2 regions of the Cupriavidus sp. DF5525 genome follow, and region 2 is predicted to be linked to the other one. Evidence: riboswitches for the same ligand, from Rfam matches in the RefSeq annotation. Region 2 holds a riboswitch; the other holds the start of a gene.
What was found. Region 2 has a riboswitch for glycine ahead of gcvT (glycine cleavage system aminomethyltransferase GcvT). Riboswitches for the same ligand answer to the same signal wherever they lie in the genome.

Region 1 (10,864 bases), on a different replicon from region 2:
CTGACCGAGTTCGCGCACACCGTCACGGTGAACCTGCCGTACGGCCGCAAGCGCGCGCTCGAGATCGCCACGACGCTGGCGATGGAGCCCGAGCTGATGCTGCTGGACGAACCCACGCAGGGCATGGGCCATGAGGACGTGGACCGCGTCACGCAGCTGATCAGGAAGGTCTCGGCGGGCCGCACCATCCTGATGGTGGAGCACAACATGAGCGTGGTGTCGTCGATCGCGGACAAGATCACGGTGCTGCAGCGCGGCGCGATCCTGGCCGAGGGCCCTTACGCTGAAGTGTCGAAGGACCCGCGCGTGATGGAGGCCTACATGGGCACTGTCGACGCGGAACTGCAAGGCGCGCACTGAGGGGCACGACATGACGACATCGAATACACCTGCCCTCGAAATCAAGGGCCTGGAGGCCTGGTACGGCGAATCGCACATCCTGCACGGCGTGGACCTGACGGTGAACCGCGGTGAAGTGGTCACGCTGCTGGGCCGCAACGGCGCCGGTCGCACCACCACGCTGCGCGCGATCATGGGCCTGACGGGTGCGCGCAAGGGCTCGATCAAGGTCAATGGCCATGAAACCATCAGCCTGCCCACGCACAAGATCGCGCACTACGGCATTGGCTATTGCCCCGAAGAGCGCGCCATCTTCTCCAGCCTCTCATGCGAAGAAAACCTGATGCTGCCGCCCGTGCTCAAGGGCGCCGACACCAGCAAGGGCATGAGCGAGGCGGATATCTACGAGATGTTCCCGAACCTGAAGGAGCGGCGCCAGAGCCAGGGCACGCGTCTTTCCGGCGGCGAGCAGCAGATGCTGGCGGTCGGGCGCATCCTGCGCACGGGTGCCAACCTGCTGCTGCTCGATGAAATCTCGGAAGGGTTGGCACCGGTGATCGTGCAGGCGCTCGCGCGCATGATCCTGATGCTCAAGCAGAAGGGGTACACGGTGGTGATAGTGGAGCAGAACTTCCGCTTCGCCGCGCCGCTGGCCGACCGCTTCTACGTGATGGAGCACGGCAGCATCGTCGAGCGCTTCGCGGCCAGTGAGCTGCAGGCCAGGATGCCGGTGCTGCATGAACTGCTGGGCGTATGAGGAGCCCCTATGACTCTGTTTGAAATCCCGTTTCCGGCGCTGCTGTCGCAGCTGCTGCTGGGGCTCGTCAATGGTGCTTTCTACGCCATGCTGAGCCTGGGCCTGGCGGTCATCTTCGGCCTGCTGAACGTCATCAACTTTGCGCACGGTGCGCTCTTCATGCTCGGCGCGGTGCTGGCGTGGGCCGGCATGACCTATGCCGGGCTCAGCTACTGGGCGATGCTGCTGCTGTCGCCGCTGGTGGTCGCAGCACTGGGCGTGGCGATCGAGAAGACCATGCTGCGCTGGATCTACAAGCTGGACCATATCTACGGCCTGCTGCTGACGCTCGGCATCACGCTGGTGATCGAGGGCATCTTCCGCTCGGTCTATGGCGTGTCCGGGCTGCCCTATTCGCCGCCCGAAGCGCTGCAAGGCGCCGCCGACCTCGGCTTCATGCGCTTGCCCAACTACCGCGCGTGGGTAGTCGTGGCTTCGCTGGCGGTCTGCATGTGGACCTGGTACGTGATCGAGAAGACCCGGCTGGGCGCCTACCTGCGCGCGGGCACCGAGAACGCCAAGGTGGTGGAGGCCTTCGGCGTCAACGTGCCGCTGATGGTCACGCTGACCTACGGCTTCGGCGTGGCACTGGCGGCGTTTGCCGGCGTGCTGGCCGCGCCGGTCATGCAGGTGTCGCCGCTGATGGGGCAGAACCTGATCATCATCGTGTTCGCGGTGGTGGTGATCGGCGGCATGGGCTCGATCCTGGGCGCGATCCTGACCGGCCTGGGTCTGGGCGTGATCGAAGGGCTGACCAAGGTGTTTTATCCGGAAGCATCGTCGACCGTGGTGTTCGTGACCATGGTGATCGTGCTGCTGTTGCGCCCGGCAGGGCTGTTCGGAAAGGAGAAATGATGAACGGGCAATCTATCGCTGCACTGGGAATGCAGCCACCGCAGGCGGTACGCCGCCTGCCACGGCGGGCACTGTACGTGGCGCTGCTGGCGTGCCTGCTGGCGGCGCCGCTGGCAGGGGCCTATCCGGTGTTCGTGCTCAAGGTGCTGTGCTTCGCGCTGTTTGCATGCGCCTTCAACCTGCTGATCGGCTACACCGGGCTGCTGTCGTTCGGCCATGCGGCCTTTTTTGGCGGCGCCGGCTACGCGGCCGGCCATGCGATGAAGGCCTGGGGCGTGACGCCGGAGATCGGCCTGATCCTGGGCACGGCCACCGGCGCTCTGATCGGCTACGTGGTGGGCTCGCTGGCGATCCGCCGGCAGGGCATCTACTTCTCGATGATCACGCTGGCACTGGCGCAGATGCTGTTCTTCATCTGCCTGCAGGCGCCGTTCACCGGCGGCGAGGACGGCCTGCAGGGCATCCCACGCGGCAAGCTGTTCGGCGTGCTGTCGCTGTCTAGTGACCTGACGCTGTACTACGTGGCGCTGGCGATCATCGTCGCGGCCTTTGCGCTGATCGTGCGCACGGTGCATTCGCCGTTCGGGCAGATCCTGAAGGCGATCAAGGAGAACGAGCCGCGCGCGATCTCGCTGGGCTATGACGTCGACCGCTTCAAGGTGACCGCCTTCGTGCTGTCGGCGGCGCTGTCGGGGCTGGCCGGCTCGATCAAGGCGCTGGTGCTGGGCTTCGAGACGCTGACCGATGTGCACTGGTCGATGTCCGGGATGGTCATCCTGATGACCTTGCTGGGCGGCCTCGGCACGCTGTCCGGGCCGATCGTCGGCGCCTTTGTCGTGGTCGCGCTGGAGAACAAGCTCGGCGAACTGGGCAGCTACCTGGCGGCCGCGACGGGCATCGACTGGTTCAACGGGCTCGGGGAATCGGTGTCGACGGTGACCGGCATTATCTTCATCGTCTGCGTGCTGACGTTCCGCAGGGGCATCGTCGGCAGTCTGGGGCGAAGTCCTGGATGAGGCCCGGTTTTCCCCTCTCCCGCTTGCGGGAGAGGGGAGAAAACACCCGCGAGCTCAGGCCTTGGCCAATGCCAGCGCCGCAGCCGGCGCGACCGCCGTCTTTGCGCCGAGGTGTTGCTCAACCACCCCAGCCACCATATCCGCCGTCACCGCGGACAACGTCCAGCCCAGGTGCCCATGCCCCGTGTTGTAGAAGACGCACGGCGCTTTCCCTCGGCCTACGCGCGGCAGCATGTCCGGCATCATCGGCCGCAATCCGGCCCAGGGCACCACGCTGCGCGTGCTGACACCCGGGAAGCACTGCTGCACCCACTCCACCAGCGGCCGGATGCGATCGGCGCGGATGTCGCGGTTGTAGCCGTTGAACTCCGCGGTGCCGGCCACGCGGAAGCGGTCGTCGCCCAGGCGGCTGGTGACCAGCTTGGTTGCATCGTCGAGCAGGCTGACGGTCGGCGCCGCGGCGCGGCTGGCCTCGTCGGCCAGGTTGACCGTGATCGAATAGCCTTTGACCGGGTAGATGTTGACACGGTCCCCCAGGCCGGCCGCCAGCGCGCGGCTGGCGGTGCCGGCGCAGATCATGGCGCCGTCGAAGGTCGACGTGGACGTATCGGTGCCTTGCTGCACGGTCACGCTGGCGCGCCTGCCGTCGGTCTTGACGGCGCTGACGTCCTGCCCGTAGAGGCAGCGCACGCCGAGCCGGTCGATGGCCGCGGCCAGGCCGCTGGTGAACTTGTGGATATCGCCGGTCGAGTCGCTCTCGGTGAAATACCCGCCGTAGTAGGAGCCCACCAGCGTCGGCTCGATCGCCCGCATCTCCTGCGGCGTCACGGCGCGCCGCTCCAGCCCGCCCTGCGCCAGCAGCGCGGAGACGCGGCCGGCATGCTCGAAGCCGGCCTTGTCGCGGTAGATATGGAGGATGCCCTCTTTCTTCAGGTCGAAATCGATGCCCTCCTGCGCCGCCCAGGCGAACAGGTGCTCGCGGGCCGCGATGGCCAGGCGCGCGGTCTCGGCAGTATTGCTGCGGTAGTGGGGGATCGACGCGATGAACTCGGCAAACCACGTGAGCTTGTGCCAGCTCGGGCTGGGATTGACCAGCAGCGGGGCGTCGCTCCTGAGCATCCATTTGAGCCCCTTGACGATGGTCGACCAGTGGGTCCAGACCTCGGCATTGGAGGCGGACAGCTGTCCGCCATTGGCGAACGAGGTCTCCATGGCGGCATAGCGATGCCGTTCGAACAGCGTGACGGAGAATCCGCGCCGGGCGAGCGCGTAGGCTGTGGTGACACCGGTGATGCCACCGCCGATGACGGCGATTGTCTTCATGAGCTGCAGGCTCCAGGAACGTCGATGGTGGGAGTCCATACGCAATATGCGTAGCGGACGCCCCCTCTGTTCTGGACCTGAGAGATTCACGACGCCTCGCCGGGGCGATGCGCGCTTGCTCCTTCGGTATGCCGGCGGACGATGACGCCGGACATTCTTCAGAGTGCACTGCTAGTGATACCGGTCCTTTTGCCTGAGAGTTTCCGGGGCGGTTGCTCCTTCGGCGCTGTCCCGCGGCGGTTGCCGCCGGAACAGTCTCTCCCAGCATCACACTGGCTTGACGCCAATCCGGGCAATGTAGAGACAAGGCACGGCCTTGGATATGCGGGTTTACGCGAGTGGCGCGATGCGGCAATCCACCGTTCGCCGTGGGACGAGGCGAGCACTTTCACCGCGGCTCCGGCGTCGCCCGCGTCGCTATGTCGCACCGGCCGGGACCTGCTTGCCACCTAAAATGTCAGCGCTCGCTCTCGGGAGGAAGCGCCGGACACACAGCGCGCGCAGGGCAGGCGAGCCAAAAAAGACGAGAACAAGGTTTTCCAGTGAAGAGAAATCGGATTGCGCTGGCCGCATCGGCCGCGCTGATGGGCCCCGGCATGGCGGGCGCCCAGGTTGCCGCGCCTGAGCCACTGCAGGAGGTGGTGGTCTCGGCCAAGACCGAGCGTAGTGAAACTCCCGCCACGCCGCCCAATACGCCGTCGCCGGCCTATGGCATCAGCAGCAAGCGCATGGCGGACTTCAATGTGGTGAACACCGAGGACGCGCTCAAGTACGCGCCCAATCTCGCCGTGCGCAAGCGCTTTATCGGCGATATGAATTCGATCATCTCGGTGCGCAGCACCAGCTCGCGCCAGTCGGCGCGGGGGCTAGTCTATGCGGACGGCCTGCTGCTGTCCAACCTGCTGGGCTCGGATTTCACATTTCCGCCGCGCTGGTCGCTGGTCAATGCCGCCGAGATCGAGCGCGTGGACGTGCTGTACGGCCCGTATTCCGCGCTGTACCCGGGCAATTCGCTGGGCGCGACGGTGCTGATCTCGACGCGCACCCCGGAGAAGTTCGAGGGCGATGCCAGCGTGCAGCTGTTCACGCAGCGCTTCGGCCTGTACGGCACGCATGACAACTTCAACGGCGTGCATGCCAACGCCTACGTGGGCGACCGCGTCGGCCCGTTCTCCTGGCTGGTCAGCGTGGACCGGCAGGACAGCAAGAGCCAGCCGCTGAGCTTCTACACCGCGGCGCGTTCGTCCGCGCGCGCCACTTCCGCCGACAAGCCGGTCACCGGCGCCTTCTTCGACAAGGACCAGACCGGCGCCGACCGCGTGGTGATGGGCGTCAACAGCGAGGGCGTCACGCACACGGTGCAGGACCAGCTCAAGGTCAAGCTGGGCTATGACATCACCAATACGCTGCAAGCGCAGTTCACCGCCGCGTACTGGCAACAGGACCGCTCCAGCGCCACCGGCAGCTACCTGCGCGATGCCAACGGCAACGTCGTCTCCAGCGGCCCGGTGAATATCGGAGGCTTTCGCTATGTGATTCCCGCCAACGCCTTTGCCCCGAGCAACGGCGAGGACGCGCGCTGGCTCTACGGCCTGTCGCTGCGCACGCGCAACGAGACCGGCTGGAACTTCTCCGGCGTGGCGTCGCTGTTCGATGTCAGCAAGGACGTGAGCCGCACCGCCAGCACGGCTGGCAACGGTCCGGGCACCGTTACCTATGGCGACGGCACCGGCTGGCGCACGCTGGACCTGAAGGCCGACTACCGTCCGCAGCAACTGCAGGGCGGGCACTGGGTCACCTTCGGTTACCACTACGACAACTACCGGCTGACCAATACCACCTACAACACCTCGGACTGGCAGGCGGCGACCATCACCGCCTTCAACAATGCCTTTGCCGGCAAGACCGAGACCCAGGCGCTGTATGCGCAGGATGCCTGGTACTTCGCCCCGGACTGGAAGCTGATCCCCGGCGTGCGCTACGAGCACTGGCGCGCCTATGACGGCAGCCGCAGCCAACCCGGCGTGAATATCGGCTACCCGGTGCGCAGCGAATCCAACTGGTCGCCCAAGCTGGCGCTCGAGAAAGCGATCGGGCAGGACTGGCTGGGCCGGCTGTCGCTGGGCCAGGCCTATCGCTACCCGACTGTCAGCGAGCTGTTCCAGGGGCGCATCACCGGCACCTCGCTGATCAACAACGATCCCAACCTGCGGCCCGAGCGCTCGTTCTCCAAGGACCTGACCTTCGAGCGGACGGTGGAGCGGGCGTATTTCCGCGTCTCGGTGTATGAGGACGATATCCGCGACGCGCTGGTGAGCCAGACCAACACCACCGTGTTCCCGACCGTCACCAGCTTCCAGAACGTGGACCGCGTGCGCACGCGCGGCATCGAGCTGGCGTATGACGCGCGCGATGTCTTTATCAACGGCTTCGACCTGTCGGCCAGCGGCGCCTACAACCATTCGAAGACGCTGGAGAACGCCAACAACCCGGCCTCGGTGGGCAAGTATTTCTACCGGATCCCCAAGTGGCGCGCCAACCTGGTCGGCACCTATCGCATCACGCCGGCCTGGGCCGGCACGCTGGCCATGACCTATTCCGGGCGGCAGTACAATACGCTCGACAATTCGGACGTCAACCCTGACACCTTCGGCGGCACCAGCAGCTTCCTGACCTTCGATGTCAAGGTGACTTACCGGCCTGCCAAGAACGTGCGCCTCGGGCTTGGCATCGACAACCTGACCGACCAGCGCTACTACGTCTACCACCCGTATCCGGGGCGGACGTTCTACGCCGAGGCCAAGCTCTCCTTCTAAGCAATTGAACAGGCTGACCACAACCATGACAGGCATGCGCCCCGGCTTTCGCTTTCTCGTTGCCGGGCTGCTGGCCTGCACCGCGCTGGCGGGCACCGCGCAAACGCATGGCAACCACGGCGGCCACGGTGGCCAGGCCAAGGCCGCGAAGATGAGCGAACTGGGCACCGGCGCCGCGTTCGACCGGGACGGCAAGCTGTGGATCGCCTACAAGGACGGCCCCTATGTCGCGGTGCGTTCGTCGACGGATTTCGGCCGCAGCTTCGGACCCGCGCAGCACATCAACAGCACGCCGGAGCCGGTTGCCGCCGACCACGACAGCCGGCCCAAGGTGGCCACCGGGCGCGACGGCGAGATCTTCGTCACCTGGACCCAGCCGCGGCCCAAGCCCTGGACCGGCTTTATCCGCTTTGCGCGCTCCACCGACGGTGGCAAGTCCTTCGCCACGCCGCTGACGGTACATGCCAATCGCGACGAGATCACGCACCGCTTCGACGCCATCGCGGTCGACCAGTCCGGCCGCATCTTCGTCAGCTGGATCGACAAGCGCGACGTCATCGCCGCCGAGGCGCGCAAGCAGCCGTATGCCGGCGCCGCGATCTACTACGCGGTATCGGCCGACCACGGCAAGAGCTTCCAGGGCGACTACAAGATCGCCGACCAGTCGTGCGAATGCTGCCGCATTGCCATGTCGCCCACGCCCGACGGCAACATGCTGGCGTTGTGGCGCCACGTGTTCCCGCCCAACGCACGCGACCACGCGCTCGCGCAGCTTGGCGCCGACGGCACCGCCACGCCGCTGCAGCGCGCCACCTTCGACGACTGGCGCATCGACGCCTGCCCGCATCAGGGGCCGGGCGCGTCGGTGGCGCCGGACGGCACGCTGCACATGGTCTGGTTCAACATGCGCGAAGGCAAGCCCACGGTGTCGGTCGGCCGCTGGAAGGACGGCAAGCTGCAGGCGCAGCGCCCGCTCGAAGACCCGCGCGCGCAGCATGCCGATATTGTCGCGCTCGACAATAACGAGATCGCGGTCGCCTGGAAGTCGTTCGACGGCCAGCAGACGCGCCTGTCCGCCATGCTGTCGCACGACGGCGGCAAGACCTGGCAGACCCGGCAGGTGGCCCGCACCGAGCGCGACTCCGATCAACCACACGTGCTGCAGCATGCAGGCCGCGCCTACGTGTTGTGGCGCACCGAGGCCGAAGGCTTCCAGGTGTTCCCGCTGGCAAAGGAGGGCGCATGAAGCCGATCCGCCGCAAGCTGCTGGCTGCCGCAGCGTTTGCCCTGATGGGCAGGTCCGTCGCCAATGCCGCCGGCAAGAAGGATGATGCGGCAACCAGCCGCGTGGCCGTATTCGAATCCGCCAGCGCCGCACAACTCACCGCCAGCCAGAAAGGCAATCCGTTCGTGCTGCTGGTGTGGTCGCTCGACTGCGTCTATTGCAAGCGCAATTTCGACGCCATCGGCAAGCTGCGCGCGCGCTATCCTGACCTGCGCGTCGTCACGCTGGCGATGGACAATCCCGAGGCGCTGCCGCAGGTGCAGCAGCTGCTCAGGCGGGTCAACCTCACGCGCAACGCATGGGTGTCCGGCAGCGAGCCACAGGAACGGCTGCGCTATGCGGTCGATCCCGACTGGATGGGGGAGATGCCGCGCACCTACTTCTATCGCGCGGACGGGCAGCGGCAGGGCGTGTCAGGCGTGATCAGCGACGCGGACTGGGACAAGCACCTGCGCTGGGCCGGCATCGCCGGCTGAGTTCGCCCGGACGCGCCGGCGCCGGCGGCCGCAAGGGGCGGCCGGGCCGGCGCCATGCCTCAGGACAATTCCTTCGGCAGCTTGCCGCCATTCGCCGCCAGCTCCTGCATCAGGCGCTTGTGCAACCAGATGTTCATCGCCGCTGAGTCGTTCATGTCGCCGCTGTATTGAAGTTCGCGCGCCAGCTCCTTGCGGTGTTCCAGGCTGCTGTCGACGCCCAGCGCCTTCATCGTATCGACGATGGAGGTGCGCCATTCCAGCTTCTGCCCGCCTTCCGTGACGAGGCGGTCCATGATGGCCTCGACATCGACGCCGGACAGCGGCTCGGGCTTGGCCGCAGTGGCCGCCCCGGCGCTGCCCGGGGCGGTGCCGCCTGCCGGCGCGGTGGTGGCAGGGCCCGACGGCGTCGCGCCGGCGGATGTCGGCGTGCCGGCGGTGGTCGTGGCAGCCGGCTTGGCCTTCCCTAGCAGCTTGTTGAGGATGTCCTTGAAGATGCTCATGGCTGGCTCCTGAATTGGTGTTGGGGGCTACAGCGCACGCATGTTCCGGGCCATGGTGCCGCCTGCGCCCGGGCGCCGGTCTGCCGCTGACGCTTTGTAAATGTTGCGTGCAGCGCGGGCCAGGTTCGTCACGACGTTTGCTGCACATGACGGCGTACGCGCCACCGCCTTCAAGAACAATCACGACGATCGGTCCTCCTACGCCGCAGGCCAGCGCGGCCGCGCCGTGTTGCCGTCCGGCGATACGCGCTCCGGATTGGCCCCCCGCCTGCCCCCCCGTCGGACCCCCCGCCATCCCTTGCCGCTTGCCCTCGCCACAACGGATGATCTATCACAGTTGTGTGGGTGGCAGGCCCTGACGCCTGCGTGAGACAGGAGCGAATCATGAGTGGCAAGAAGATCCTCGTTGTACTGACCAGCTTTGAGAAGTACCCGAACATGGACCGTGCAACCGGCCTCTGGCTGGGCGAGGCCGTGCATTTCGTCAAGAAGGTGGAAGCCGCGGGCTACCAGGTGGACTTTGTCAGTCCCAAGGGCGGCTATACGCCGATCGATCCCCATAGCCTGCAGATGGCCGAGCCGGTGGATTGGGAGTGGTACCAGAAGAAGGACTTCATGAACCGGCTGGGCCAGACCCTCAAGCCCAGCGAGGTCAGGGCCGGCGACTACGTGGCCATCTACTTCGCCGGCGGCCACGGCGTGATCTGGGATTTCCCGGACAACGAGGAACTGCAGGCGCTCAGCCGCAACATTTATGAATCGGGTGGCTATGTCACCTCGGTATGCCACGGTGCCGTGGGACTGCTGAATATCAAACTGTCCGACGGCACGCTGCTGATCAACAACAAGAAGGTCACCGGCTTCTCGAACCAGGAAGAGAAGCTGGCCGGGCTCGACAGCCATGTCCCGTACCTGACCGAGACGGAAATGCTTGCGCGCGGAGCAAAGTACACCAAGGCGCCCGAGCCGTGGCAGTCGTTTGCGGTGGAGGATTCGCGCGTGATCACGGGTCAGAACCCGGCCTCCGGCGGGGCGGTTGCCGATCTGCTGCTGTCGGCACTGAAGGCGTGAGGCCGTAAGGCGCCGTGAAGGCGGCGGGCGCGGCCTGTGCGGTGCGCGCCCGCCGTCACCGCAATGACGCAGCCATCCCCGGCCCTCACCACACAGCGATCCCCGTGGCGGCCCGCGCTGATCGCGACCAAGCTGGCGCCGCCCAGGACGCGCCACTACGTCAGCCGCGAGCAGGCCATCTGGCAATTGCGCCCGGGCCTGGAGCGCAAGCTGACCGTGCTGACCGCACCGGCAGGGTGCGGCAAGACCTCGTTGCTGGGCGAATGGAAGAACATCCTGGCTGCGGAAGGCGTTGCGGTCGGCTGGCTCAGCATCGACCGCGATGACGACGATCTCTACCAGTTCGGGGCCTACCTGCTTGCCGCGGTGCGCGAGGCCTGCGGGGAG
Region 2 (10,864 bases):
GCCGCCGAACTGGCGCCGGGCCAGCTTAATGGACTGTTCAGCGTCGTCCACGAAGCTGCGCTCGCCGAGCGCACCCGGGCGCGGACCGTATGCCGGGTACTCGGCGAGGATCACGCGAATGCCGAGCTTCGTCAGCGCGCTGGCGTAGTACTCGCGATGCCCGGCGTGCCCCGCATTGCCGTGAAACACCATGGCGGTGGCGCGCGCGGCTCCGGCCGGCTCGGCTACCAGTCCGCGAAAGTCCTCCGGCCCCGGCCAGGCGCGCAGCCCGGGCGCGACCATGTCATCGACCGACGCCTTGTCGGGGAAGTAGAGGAAGTGATCCTGCAGCATGCTGATTCCCGTGAGCAGCACGACGCCAATGGCAAGCCACCACATCGGCCGAACGCGTGCCCGCGTGGCCCGCGGCGGCGCCAGTCCCGCTGAAGCTTGCGCCGGGACGTTGCCGGACATGGCAAGCGGGCTACGCGCCGGCGAACACCGGCTCGCAGCGCACCTCGGTCCTGACCGAGTTGGCGATAAAGCAGGCGTCGTGTGCGGCGTGGTGCAGCGCGTCGAGTTCTTCGCGCGTCGGCTCGCGTTCGCCGCCAAAGGTCACCTGCGGGCGCAGCGTGACCACCGTCATCGCCATCTGGCCGTCGGCATTCTTTTCCATCACACCGCTGGCCGCGTCGATATAGCGGTCCACGACAAAGCGCTGCTTCGCCGCCAGCGACAGGAACCACAGCATGTGGCAGCTCGACAGCGAGGCGATGAACATCTCCTCCGGATCGACCGCGCCCGGATCCGACATCGGCAGCGGCACCACATGGGGCGATGACGAACCGGGGACTTCCACGCCGCCGTCAAAGCGCAGCACATGCCGGCGGCTGTAGCGGTTGCCGGTGAAATCCTGCCCATCGCGTTGCCACAGGACTTCGGCGGTATATGCGGACATGCGGTGACTCCTAACGTTGGGAAAGCTCAGGCGCCGTGCGGCACGCTTTCGCCGTCGCGCAGGCCCAGGCGCTGGTTGGCCGGTACCGCAACGTCGATCAGCTTCGGCCGCGGCAGGTTCAGGTTGCGCATCATCTCGACGAACTCCTCGCGCGTGCGGCCGGCGACGCGGCTGTTGTGCGCGCGTTCCTGGCCGATGGTGGAAGAGGTGCGGCCCTTGTAGTCATGGGCCGGATAGACCTGCGTGTCATCGGGCAGCGCGAACAGCTTCTTGGTCAGGCTGTCGTAAAGCGTACCCGCATCGCCCGACTGGAAATCGGTGCGGCCGCAGCCGTCGATCAGCAGCGCGTCGCCGGTGAAGATGCGGCGCACGATGCCGTCGGGCGTGGGTTCTTCCCACAGGTAGCTCATGCTGCCGGCGGTGTGTCCCGGCGTATGGATCGCGCGCAGCACCTGCTTGCCGAATGCGACCGTGTCGCCATCGATCAGCTGTTTCTGCGCGGGCTTGATATCGCAGCCGGACGGGGCTGCCGTGTGCGCGCCGGTCTGCAACGCGAGGTGGCCGGCCGAGGTGATGTGGTCGGCGTGGGCATGGGTCTCGATGACCCACGCGAGGTGCGCGCCGGTGTCTTGCAGCAGCGCCATGTCGCGTTCCAGCTGGTGGTCGACCGGGTCGATCAGCAGTGCGTCTCCCGTGGCGGCGTCGATCAGCAGGTAGGTGAAGGTGGACGAGGTTTCGTCGAACAGCTGGTGGAAGGTCTGCATGGCTGTCCTCTTCTTTTTGCGATCGGGGAACGCCGCCATGATACGCCGGGCATGCCGATGGGCACTAGCAGAGGGCGGTCAGCACTCCACGATATTGACCGCCAGCCCGCCCCGCGCCGTCTCCTTGTATTTCGTCTTCATATCGGCCCCGGTCTCGCGCATGGTCTTGATCACCGAATCCAGCGACACGTAATGCGTCCCGTCGCCGCGTAACGCCATGCGCGCCGCATTGACCGCCTTGACCGAAGCCATCGCATTGCGCTCGATGCATGGGATCTGCACCAGCCCGCCGACCGGGTCGCAGGTCAGGCCGAGATTGTGCTCCATGCCGATCTCGGCGGCGTTTTCCACCTGCGCGGGGGTACCTCCCTGCACCGCCGCCAGCGCACCCGCAGCCATCGAACAGGCCACGCCGACCTCGCCCTGGCAGCCGACCTCGGCGCCGGAGATCGATGCATTGAGCTTGTACAGCAGCCCGATCGCGCCCGCGGTCAGCAGGAAGTCGACCACGCCCTGCTTGCTGGCGCCCGGCACGAAGCGATCGTAGTAATGCAGTACCGCCGGGATGATGCCGGCCGCGCCGTTGGTCGGCGCGGTGACCACGCGCCCGCCGGCGGCGTTCTCTTCATTGACGGCGATGGCGTAAAGGTTGACCCAGTCCATCACCGACAGCGGATCGGACAGCGTGCGCTCGGCGCGCTCGGTCAGGCTGCGGAACAGCTCCGGCGCGCGCCGCTTGACCTTGAACGGGCCCGGCAGTTCGCCGTCGGTGCGGCAGCCGCGCGCCACGCAGGCCTGCATCACGTCCCAGATATGCAGCAGGCCGCTGGTGACCTCTTGCTCGCTGCGCCACGTCAGCTCGTTCTCCATCATGAGCCGCGCAATGCTCTTGCCGCTGGCCTTGGCCATCTCGAGCATGTCCTTGCCGCTGCGGAACGGGTGCGGCAATTGCTGCGCGGCGTTGAGTACCTGCGTATTGGGTGCGCCCGCGGTAACCACGAAGCCGCCGCCGACCGACAGGTAGCGCGCCTCGCGCAGCGAAGCGCCGCTGGCATCGAAGGCATGGAACTTCATGCCGTTGGGATGCTCGGCCATGGCCTCGCGCCGGTAGAAAGCGATGTGTTCCTTCTCGACGAAGGGCACGATGTGCTTGCCCAGCAAGGACAGCTCCCGGCTGGCGCGCAGCGCGGCCACCCGCGTGTCGATGGAATCGGGATCGATGGTGTCGGGGGCCTCGCCCATCAGGCCGAGGATCACGCCCTTGTCGGTGCCGTGGCCCTTGCCGGTGGCGCCCAGCGAACCGTACAGCTCTGCGCGCACGCTCGCCACCTGCGGCAACAGGCCGTCGCGCTCCAGTCCCTGCGCGAACATCAGGGCCGCGCGCATCGGGCCCACGGTATGCGAGCTCGACGGGCCGATGCCCACCTTGAACAGATCGAAAACGCTGACTGCCACGGAATGTCTCCAGGATGGCCCGTGAAGGGCACTTGTGCGTGCTGTAAGGTCAGACCGGCTCGTCCATGCCGGGATGGGTCCAGATCGTAGGCCTGCCTGTGGCCGTGGTACTGGTGGCGGGGGCCTCGCCCTGCTGCGCTCGCTCGCGCATCTTGACCGAGACCGTGCCGTCGGTTTCCAGGATCGCGAAATGCACCTGCCCGACGCTGTCGCAGCCGGCATGGCGCAGCGCCTTGTTCAGGTCATCGAAGCTGATGTGCTCGCGCTGCATCACGTCGCGGTAGACCTTGCCGTCGTGCACCAGCACCTGCGGGCGCCCCTCGACCAGGAGCTCCAGCTTGCGGAAACGCCACGTCAGGAAGCCGATCATCGCGTTGGCGCCGACCAGCGTCACCGCCAGGATCAGCCCGGCGCTGACCGAGTTGTCGCCGGCGTTCATCGCGTTCTGCACCGCGTTGGAAATGACCAGCAGCAGCACCAGGTCGAACGGTGTCAACTGCCCGATCTGGCGCTTGCCCGACAGGCGCAGCAACCCCAGCACCGCGCCGTAGACGATCAGCCCGCGCAGCACGAATTCCCACCAGGGGGCACTCAGGTTCCACATGCAGCCTCCGCTCAGGACGGCCACCGCACGGCGCGGTGCCCTACATATCGAGCATAGTGCTTTGGCGGGCGCCCGGTGCCGCGGCGGCCCGCCGGACCTGCATGTCAGTCGACCACGTAGTCGCTCACCGGCACGCAGGCGCAGAACAGGTTGCGGTCACCGTACACGTTGTCGGCACGGCCAACCGGCGGCCAGTACTTCTGCGTGCGCAGCGATGCCACCGGGTACGCGGCTTCTTCGCGCGTGTACTTGTGGGTCCACTCGTCGGCGGTCACGACCGCAGCGGTGTGCGGCGCGTGCTTGAGCGGGTTGTCGTCGCGGTCGAAGGTGCCGTCGGCAACGCGGCCGATTTCCTGGCGGATCGCGATCATCGCGTCGATAAAGCGGTCCAGCTCATGCAGCGCTTCGCTCTCGGTCGGCTCGATCATCAGCGTGCCCGGCACCGGGAAGCTCATGGTCGGGGCGTGGAAGCCGTAGTCCATCAGGCGCTTGGCCACGTCTTCATTGCTGATGCCGGTGTCCTTCTGCAGCGGGCGCAGGTCCAGGATGCACTCGTGCGCGACCAGGTCGTGCTGGCCGGTGTACAGCACCGGATAGTACGGCGCCAGGCGCTTGGCGACATAGTTGGCAGCCAGGATCGCGTTCTCGGTGGCGGCGGTGAGGCCGGCCGAACCCATCATCGCGATATACATCCACGAGATCGGCAGGATGCTGGCCGAGCCGAACGGCGCCGCCGACACGCCGCCGATGCCGCGGTCGTCGCGGCGATAGCCGACGCTGTCCTGGTTGGGCAGGAAGTCCGCCAGGTGCGCGCCGACCGCGACCGGGCCCACGCCCGGGCCGCCGCCGCCGTGCGGGATGCAGAAGGTCTTGTGCAGGTTCAGGTGCGAGACGTCGCCGCCGAACTGGCCCGGCGCGGCGGTGCCGACCATCGCGTTCATGTTGGCGCCGTCGACATAGACCTGGCCACCGTGCTGGTGCACGATCTCGCAGATCTGCTGCACGCCCTGCTCGAACACGCCGTGCGTGGACGGGTAGGTGATCATGATGGCCGCCAGGTTCTTGCTGTGCTGCTCGGCCTTCTTCGCCAGGTCGTCCAGGTCGACGTTGCCGTCCTCGTCGCAGGCCACCACGACCACCTTCATGCCGGCCATCTGCGCCGACGCCGGGTTGGTGCCGTGCGCCGACGACGGGATCAGGCAGATGTCGCGATGGCTCTCGCCGCGGCTGGCGTGGTAGGCGTGGATGATCAGCAGGCCCGCGTATTCGCCCTGCGAGCCCGCGTTGGGCTGCAGGCTCACCGCGGCGTAGCCGGTGGCGGCGCACAGCATGGCTTCGAGCTGGTCGATCATCTCGCGGTAGCCCACGGTCTGGTCCAGCGGCGCGAACGGGTGGATCTGGCTGAACTCAGGCCACGTCACCGGGATCATCTCGCTGGTGGCGTTCAGCTTCATCGTGCACGAGCCCAGCGGGATCATAGTGCGGTCCAGCGCCAGGTCCTTGTCTGCCAGCATGCGCAGGTAGCGCAGCATCTCGTGCTCGGCGTGGTGCGTGTTGAAGACCGGGTGCGTCAGGTATTCGGTGGTGCGTGCCAGCGCTGCGGGGAACGCGTCCTGCGTGGCGGCTTCGAGCTTGTCGAAGTCCAGGCCCGTGGGCAGCGGCTTGCCTTGCGTGAAGACTTCCCACAGCGCGACCACGTCGGCGCGGGTGGCAGTCTCGTCCAGCGAGACGCCGACGCGCGTGGCGCTGACATGGCGCAGGTTGAGGCCGCGCGCGGTGGCGGCGGCGTGGATGGCCTCGGTATTGAAGCCGGTTTCCAGTGTCAGCGTGTCGAAGAAGGTGGCGTTGGTGCGCGCGAAGCCGAGCTTTTCCAGACCGGCGGCCAGCGTCGCGGTCAGGCGATGCACGCGCTGGGCGATGCGCTTCAGGCCCTGCGGGCCGTGGTAGACGGCGTACATCGATGCCATCACGGCCAGCAGCACCTGCGCGGTACAGATGTTGGAGGTAGCCTTCTCGCGGCGGATATGCTGCTCGCGCGTCTGCAGCGCCAGGCGGTAGGCCTTGTTGCCCTGCGCGTCGATGGTCACGCCGACCAGGCGGCCCGGCATCGAGCGCTTGAACGCATCCTTCACCGCCATATAGCCGGCGTGCGGGCCGCCGAAGCCCAGCGGCACGCCAAAGCGCTGCGAGTTGCCCACGGCCACGTCGGCACCCCATTCGCCCGGCGCGACCACCAGCGTCAGCGCCAGCAGGTCGGCGGCGGCCACCACCAGGCCGCCGGCAGCGTGCACGGCGTCAGCGATGGCACGATAGTCGTTGACGTCGCCGTTCACGCCCGGGTATTGCAGCAGCACGCCGAAGGCGCCGGCCGCGGCGGCGTCGGCAGCGGGGCCGACCTTGACTTCGATGCCCAGCGGCAGCGCGCGCGTGCGTACCACTTCCAGCGTCTGCGGCAGCACGTCGTCCGCGACGAAGAAGATGTTCGAATCGTGCTTGTTCACGCGCTGCAGCAGCGTCATCGCCTCGGCGGCGGCGGTGCTTTCATCCAGCATCGACGCATTGGCGATATCCAGCCCGGTCAGGTCGGTGACCATCTGCTGGAAGTTCAGCATCGCTTCCAGGCGGCCCTGCGAGATTTCCGGCTGGTAGGGCGTGTAGGCGGTGTACCAGGCCGGGTTCTCGAAGATATTGCGCAGGATGACCGCCGGCGTGACCGTGTTGTAGTAGCCCTGGCCGATAAAGCTCTTCAGTACCTTGTTCTTGCGCGCGAGGCCGCGCAGCTTCTCGAGCGCCGCTTCTTCGCTGAGCGGCTCGGTGAACTCGCCCATCGGCATGCCGTCGCGGCGGCGGATGGCGGCGGGGATGACGGCGTCGATCAGCGCGGCGCGGCTGTCATAGCCGAGCACCTTCAGCATGTGCTGCTGTTCGGGGGTATCGGGGCCGATATGGCGGGCGGCGAAGGCGTCGCGCGCCTCCAGTTCGGCCAGCGTGGGCCGGTTACCTTGGGCGGCGTTCATGGGAAGCGGGGCGTTCATTGGCAAGAACCTCGTGGGGGGCGCGTCGGCAGGTGGTCAGCCCGCCGGCGCGCGTCTGTCTGCAGTGGCCGGTCCGCGCGGGACCGGCGTGGCCGGCGTCAGGCGCCGACGCTGGCCTTGTACGCGTCGGCCGACATCAGGCCATTGACGTCGTCGGCGTTGGCCGGCTTGAGCTTGAACAGCCAGGCGTCGAAGGCATCGGCATTGACGCTTTCCGGCGCGGCCGTGGCGGCCTCGTTGACGGCGATCACTTCGCCGGCCACCGGAGCGTAGATGTCGGAAGCGGCCTTCACCGATTCCACCACTGCCAGCGCATCGCCGGCACCGACCGACTTGCCCACTTCGGGCAGTTCCAGGAAGACGATGTCGCCCAGCGCGTCCTGCGCGTGGTCGGTGATGCCGATGGTGAGCGTGCCGTCGGCTTCGACGCGTACCCACTCATGCGACTCGGTGTACTTGAGGTCAGCGGGGAAATTCATGGAGGTTCTCCGGATACAGATCTGTTTCTTGTTGGGTGATGCCTGCCCGGCGAAGCTGCCGGCAGGCGAGGGCGACCGTTGGGTGAGCGGGTTTTCCCCTTAGCTCACGAGTGCCTTGCCATTGCGCACAAACGGCAGTTTAACCACAGTCGCACTGAGTTTGCGGTCGCGGATCTCTACCTGCACCGTGTCGCCGACATTGACGCCCTGCGGCAGGCGCGCAAAGGCGATCGACTGCGACAGCGACGGGCTGAAGGTGCCGCTGGTGATCTCGCCGTCACCGGCCGCGGTGATCACCTTCTGGTGCGAGCGCAGCACGCCGCCCTTGTCACGCAGGATCAGGCCGAGGAATTGCTGGCGCGAACCAGCCGCGGCCAGTGCCGCCTTGCCGGTGAAGTCGCGTTCGCTCTGCAGGTCGACGGTCCAGGCCAGGCCCGCGTCCAGCGGCGAGGTGTTGATATCCATGTCCTGGCCGTACAGGTTCATGCCGGCTTCCAGGCGCAGCGTGTCGCGCGCGCCCAGGCCGGCCGGGCGCACGCCCGCGGCGTTCAGCTTTTCCCACACGGCGGCGACGCTCGCGGCGGGCACCACCAGTTCGAAGCCGTCTTCGCCGGTGTAGCCGGTGCGGGCGGCCATGATTTCGCCGATGGCCGGGTCCTGGACCACGACGGCGTTGAAGGGCTTGAGGGCGTCGGAGGGCTGGGTCGACGGGAACGTGCTCCACACCTTGGCGCGGGCGTTCGGGCCCTGCACGGCGACGATGGCCAGCGGCTGCACGCCCTCGGGGGCGACGTCTTCACGGCGCGGGGTGATGGTCACGCCGCTGCCGGTGGCGGCATTACGCGAGCGGATCCAGTCGATATCGCCCAGCGCGGTGCTGGCATTGACCACCAGGCGGAAGCGGTCCTCGGCAAAGAAGTAGACGATCAGGTCGTCGATCACGCCGCCTTTCTCGTCCAGCATGCAGGAGTAGAGCGCCTTGCCCGGCGTCTGCAGCTTGTCGACATTGTTGGCCAGCAGGCCGCGCAGGAAGGCGCGGCTATTGGCGCCGCTGAGGTCCACCACGCACATGTGCGACACGTCGAACATGCCGGCATCGCTGCGCACGGCGTTGTGTTCTTCGATCTGGGAGCCGTAGTTGACCGGCATGTCCCAGCCGCCGAAGTCGACCATGCGGGCGCCGAGGGCGCGGTGGATGGCGTTGAGGGGCGTGGCCTGGAGCGTCATGGAATCCTCGGGGGCAGTCTCGGGTTGCGAAAACGAAAAAAGGGTCATCCGCCGCAACGCTCGCCGCGCCAACAATATGGCGTAGCAATCCGCTGCGGCGGATGACCCCTCTGTCCTCGATACCTGAGAGATTACAAGGCGGATCCGTAGACCCCATCCTCGTGCGCCCCTTCGGTGGGCACGCTCGCCATGAATGGCGGGTGCCGCTCTCCAGAGTGCGGCATGCATTGTGTGCATGTTGCATGCCGATCCGATCGGTCCGTGGTGCCTGAGAGTTTTCGGGTGATACCCCTTCGGCGGCGCAGAGATGCGCGCTCTCCCGGTCGGATGCGCGCAATGTACGGGAGGCCCCGGCCTTTGTCAAACGCGGGCCGGAAGCCGCCCGGCGGCTGTACCCGTTCCTGCGCCCCGCCGCCAGGGGCGGCGAATTTACTTCTTCTTGTCGTCGGTGACGACGTTACCGATCACGCCGCCCACGGCCGCGCCACCCAGCGTACCCAGTGCACTGCCTTCGGTGAGGATGGCGCCGCCCACGGCACCCGCGCCCGCGCCGATGGCGGTGTTGCGTTGCTTCGGGGTCATGTCTGCGCAACCGGCAAAGGCCGCGACCGTTGCGCCGATCAGGGTCACCTTGGTCAAAGTTTGCAGGGTTTTCATTATTGGCTCCGTGTGATGATTAATGCATGTCCGAACGGCCGCGCAGGCTGGGGGACACATTAGTTAGATCGGCGCCCTATGCGATCGGCTCCGGCCTTTACGAAGTGTTACGCCAGTGACACAAGAGGAGCTGTCAATGCGATTTTCGCTGACTGACCGGGGGCGGCCAGCGTGTTAACATCAGCAGCTTTGCCGCCGCTACCTTTCGCGGGAGCTGGCGCGTCCCGCCTCTCTTGCCGATTCCCCTTCCGTCTCCAACCGCGCCCCTCGCATGACCCACGGCCTGAACCCCGCCCAATCCGAAGCCGTCCGCTACCTGGACGGGCCCTGCCTGGTGCTGGCCGGGGCAGGCTCGGGCAAGACCCGCGTGATCACGCAGAAGATCGCGCACCTGATCGAGGACAAGGGCTTCGAGCCGCGCCATATCGCCGCCGTCACCTTTACCAACAAGGCGGCCAAGGAGATGCAGGAGCGCATCGGCAAGCTGATGGAAGGCAAGACCACGCGCGAGGGCAAGCGCATTCCTCTGAAGCAGCTGACGGTCTGTACCTTCCACTCGCTCGGCGTGCAGATCCTGCGCATGGAGGCCGAGCATGTGGGCCTGAAGCCGCAGTTCTCGATCATGGATTCGGACGACTGCTTCGGCCTGATCCAGGAGCAGCTCGGCACCACCGACAAGAAGCTGATCCGCGGCGTGCAAAGCACGATCTCGCTGTGGAAGAACGGCATGGTCGACCCCGAGGCCGCGATCGCGCAGGCGGCCAATGCCGACGAGCACCAGGCCGCGCTGGTCTACCGCAACTACGTAGCCACGCTGCACGCCTACCAGGCGGTGGACTTCGACGACCTGATCCGCTTGCCCGCCGAACTGTTCGCGCGCAATGAAACGGTACAGCTCAAGTGGCAGAACCGCCTGCGCTACTTCCTGGTCGACGAATACCAGGACACCAACGCGTGCCAGTACCAGCTGCTCAAGCTGCTGGCGGGCGGCTCGCACCTGCGCGCACCGGCCTTTACCGCGGTGGGCGACGACGACCAGGCCATCTACGGCTGGCGCGGCGCCACGCTGGACAACCTGCGCCTGCTGCAGACCGATTTCCCGGCCCTGAAGGTGGTCAAGCTGGAGCAGAACTACCGCTCCACCGTGCGCATCCTGGAAGCGGCCAACGCGGTCATTGCCAACAATCCCAAGCTGTTCGACAAGAAGCTGTGGAGCGAGCACGGCATGGGCGATCCCATCGCCATTCACCCGATGAACGACGAGGAGCACGAGGCCGAGTCGGTGGTGTTCCGCCTGTCCGCGCACAAGTTCGAGCGCCGCGCGCAGTTCCGCGACTACGCCATCCTCTATCGCGGCAACCACCAGGCGCGGCTCTTCGAGCAGATCCTGCGCCGCGAGCGCATTCCCTACGTGCTGTCGGGCGGCCAGAGCTTCTTCGACAAGGCCGAGATCAAGGACATCTGCGCCTACCTGCGCCTGATCTCCAATCCGGACGACGATCCCGCCTTTATCCGTGCCATCACCACGCCGCGGCGCGGGGTGGGCACTACCACGCTGGAAGTGCTGGGCACCTTTGCCGGGCAGGCCAAGGTGTCGCTGTTCGAGGCCGCGATGATGGGCGGCATCGAAGGCAAGCTGCAGCCGCGCCAGCTGGAACCGCTGCGCGTGTTCTGCGAATCGATGGTGCGGCTGGCCGATCGCGCGG

Region 1: linked by a shared signal. The riboswitch ahead of ABNX08_RS33810 (D-amino acid dehydrogenase) and the one ahead of gcvT (glycine cleavage system aminomethyltransferase GcvT) in region 2 are both predicted to bind glycine.

What each region holds. Positions count from the first base shown of each region.
Region 1 covers NZ_CP168266.1:2,751,860-2,762,723, forward strand. The annotation lists gene ABNX08_RS33790 (ABC transporter ATP-binding protein) at 1-360, shown strand, start outside; gene ABNX08_RS33795 (ABC transporter ATP-binding protein) at 371-1,096, shown strand; gene ABNX08_RS33800 (branched-chain amino acid ABC transporter permease) at 1,106-1,990, shown strand; gene ABNX08_RS33805 (branched-chain amino acid ABC transporter permease) at 2,020-3,006, shown strand; gene ABNX08_RS33810 (D-amino acid dehydrogenase) at 3,061-4,419, opposite strand; glycine riboswitch at 4,501-4,603, opposite strand; gene ABNX08_RS33815 (TonB-dependent receptor) at 4,872-7,145, shown strand; gene ABNX08_RS33820 (sialidase family protein) at 7,171-8,391, shown strand; gene ABNX08_RS33825 (hypothetical protein) at 8,388-8,906, shown strand; gene ABNX08_RS33830 (DUF3597 domain-containing protein) at 8,966-9,406, opposite strand; gene ABNX08_RS33835 (type 1 glutamine amidotransferase domain-containing protein) at 9,791-10,477, shown strand; gene ABNX08_RS33840 (LuxR C-terminal-related transcriptional regulator) at 10,541-10,864, shown strand, end outside.
Region 2 covers NZ_CP168265.1:4,366,090-4,376,953, reverse strand. The annotation lists gene ABNX08_RS20520 (alpha/beta hydrolase) at 1-378, opposite strand, end outside; gene ABNX08_RS20515 (OsmC family protein) at 464-937, opposite strand; gene ABNX08_RS20510 (MBL fold metallo-hydrolase) at 964-1,701, opposite strand; gene ABNX08_RS20505 (L-serine ammonia-lyase) at 1,780-3,156, opposite strand; gene ABNX08_RS20500 (DUF421 domain-containing protein) at 3,206-3,760, opposite strand; gene gcvP (aminomethyl-transferring glycine dehydrogenase) at 3,865-6,795, opposite strand; gene gcvH (glycine cleavage system protein GcvH) at 6,894-7,274, opposite strand; gene gcvT (glycine cleavage system aminomethyltransferase GcvT) at 7,374-8,501, opposite strand; glycine riboswitch at 8,602-8,725, opposite strand; glycine riboswitch at 8,747-8,833, opposite strand; gene ABNX08_RS20480 (glycine zipper 2TM domain-containing protein) at 8,931-9,158, opposite strand; gene ABNX08_RS20475 (UvrD-helicase domain-containing protein) at 9,430-10,864, shown strand, end outside.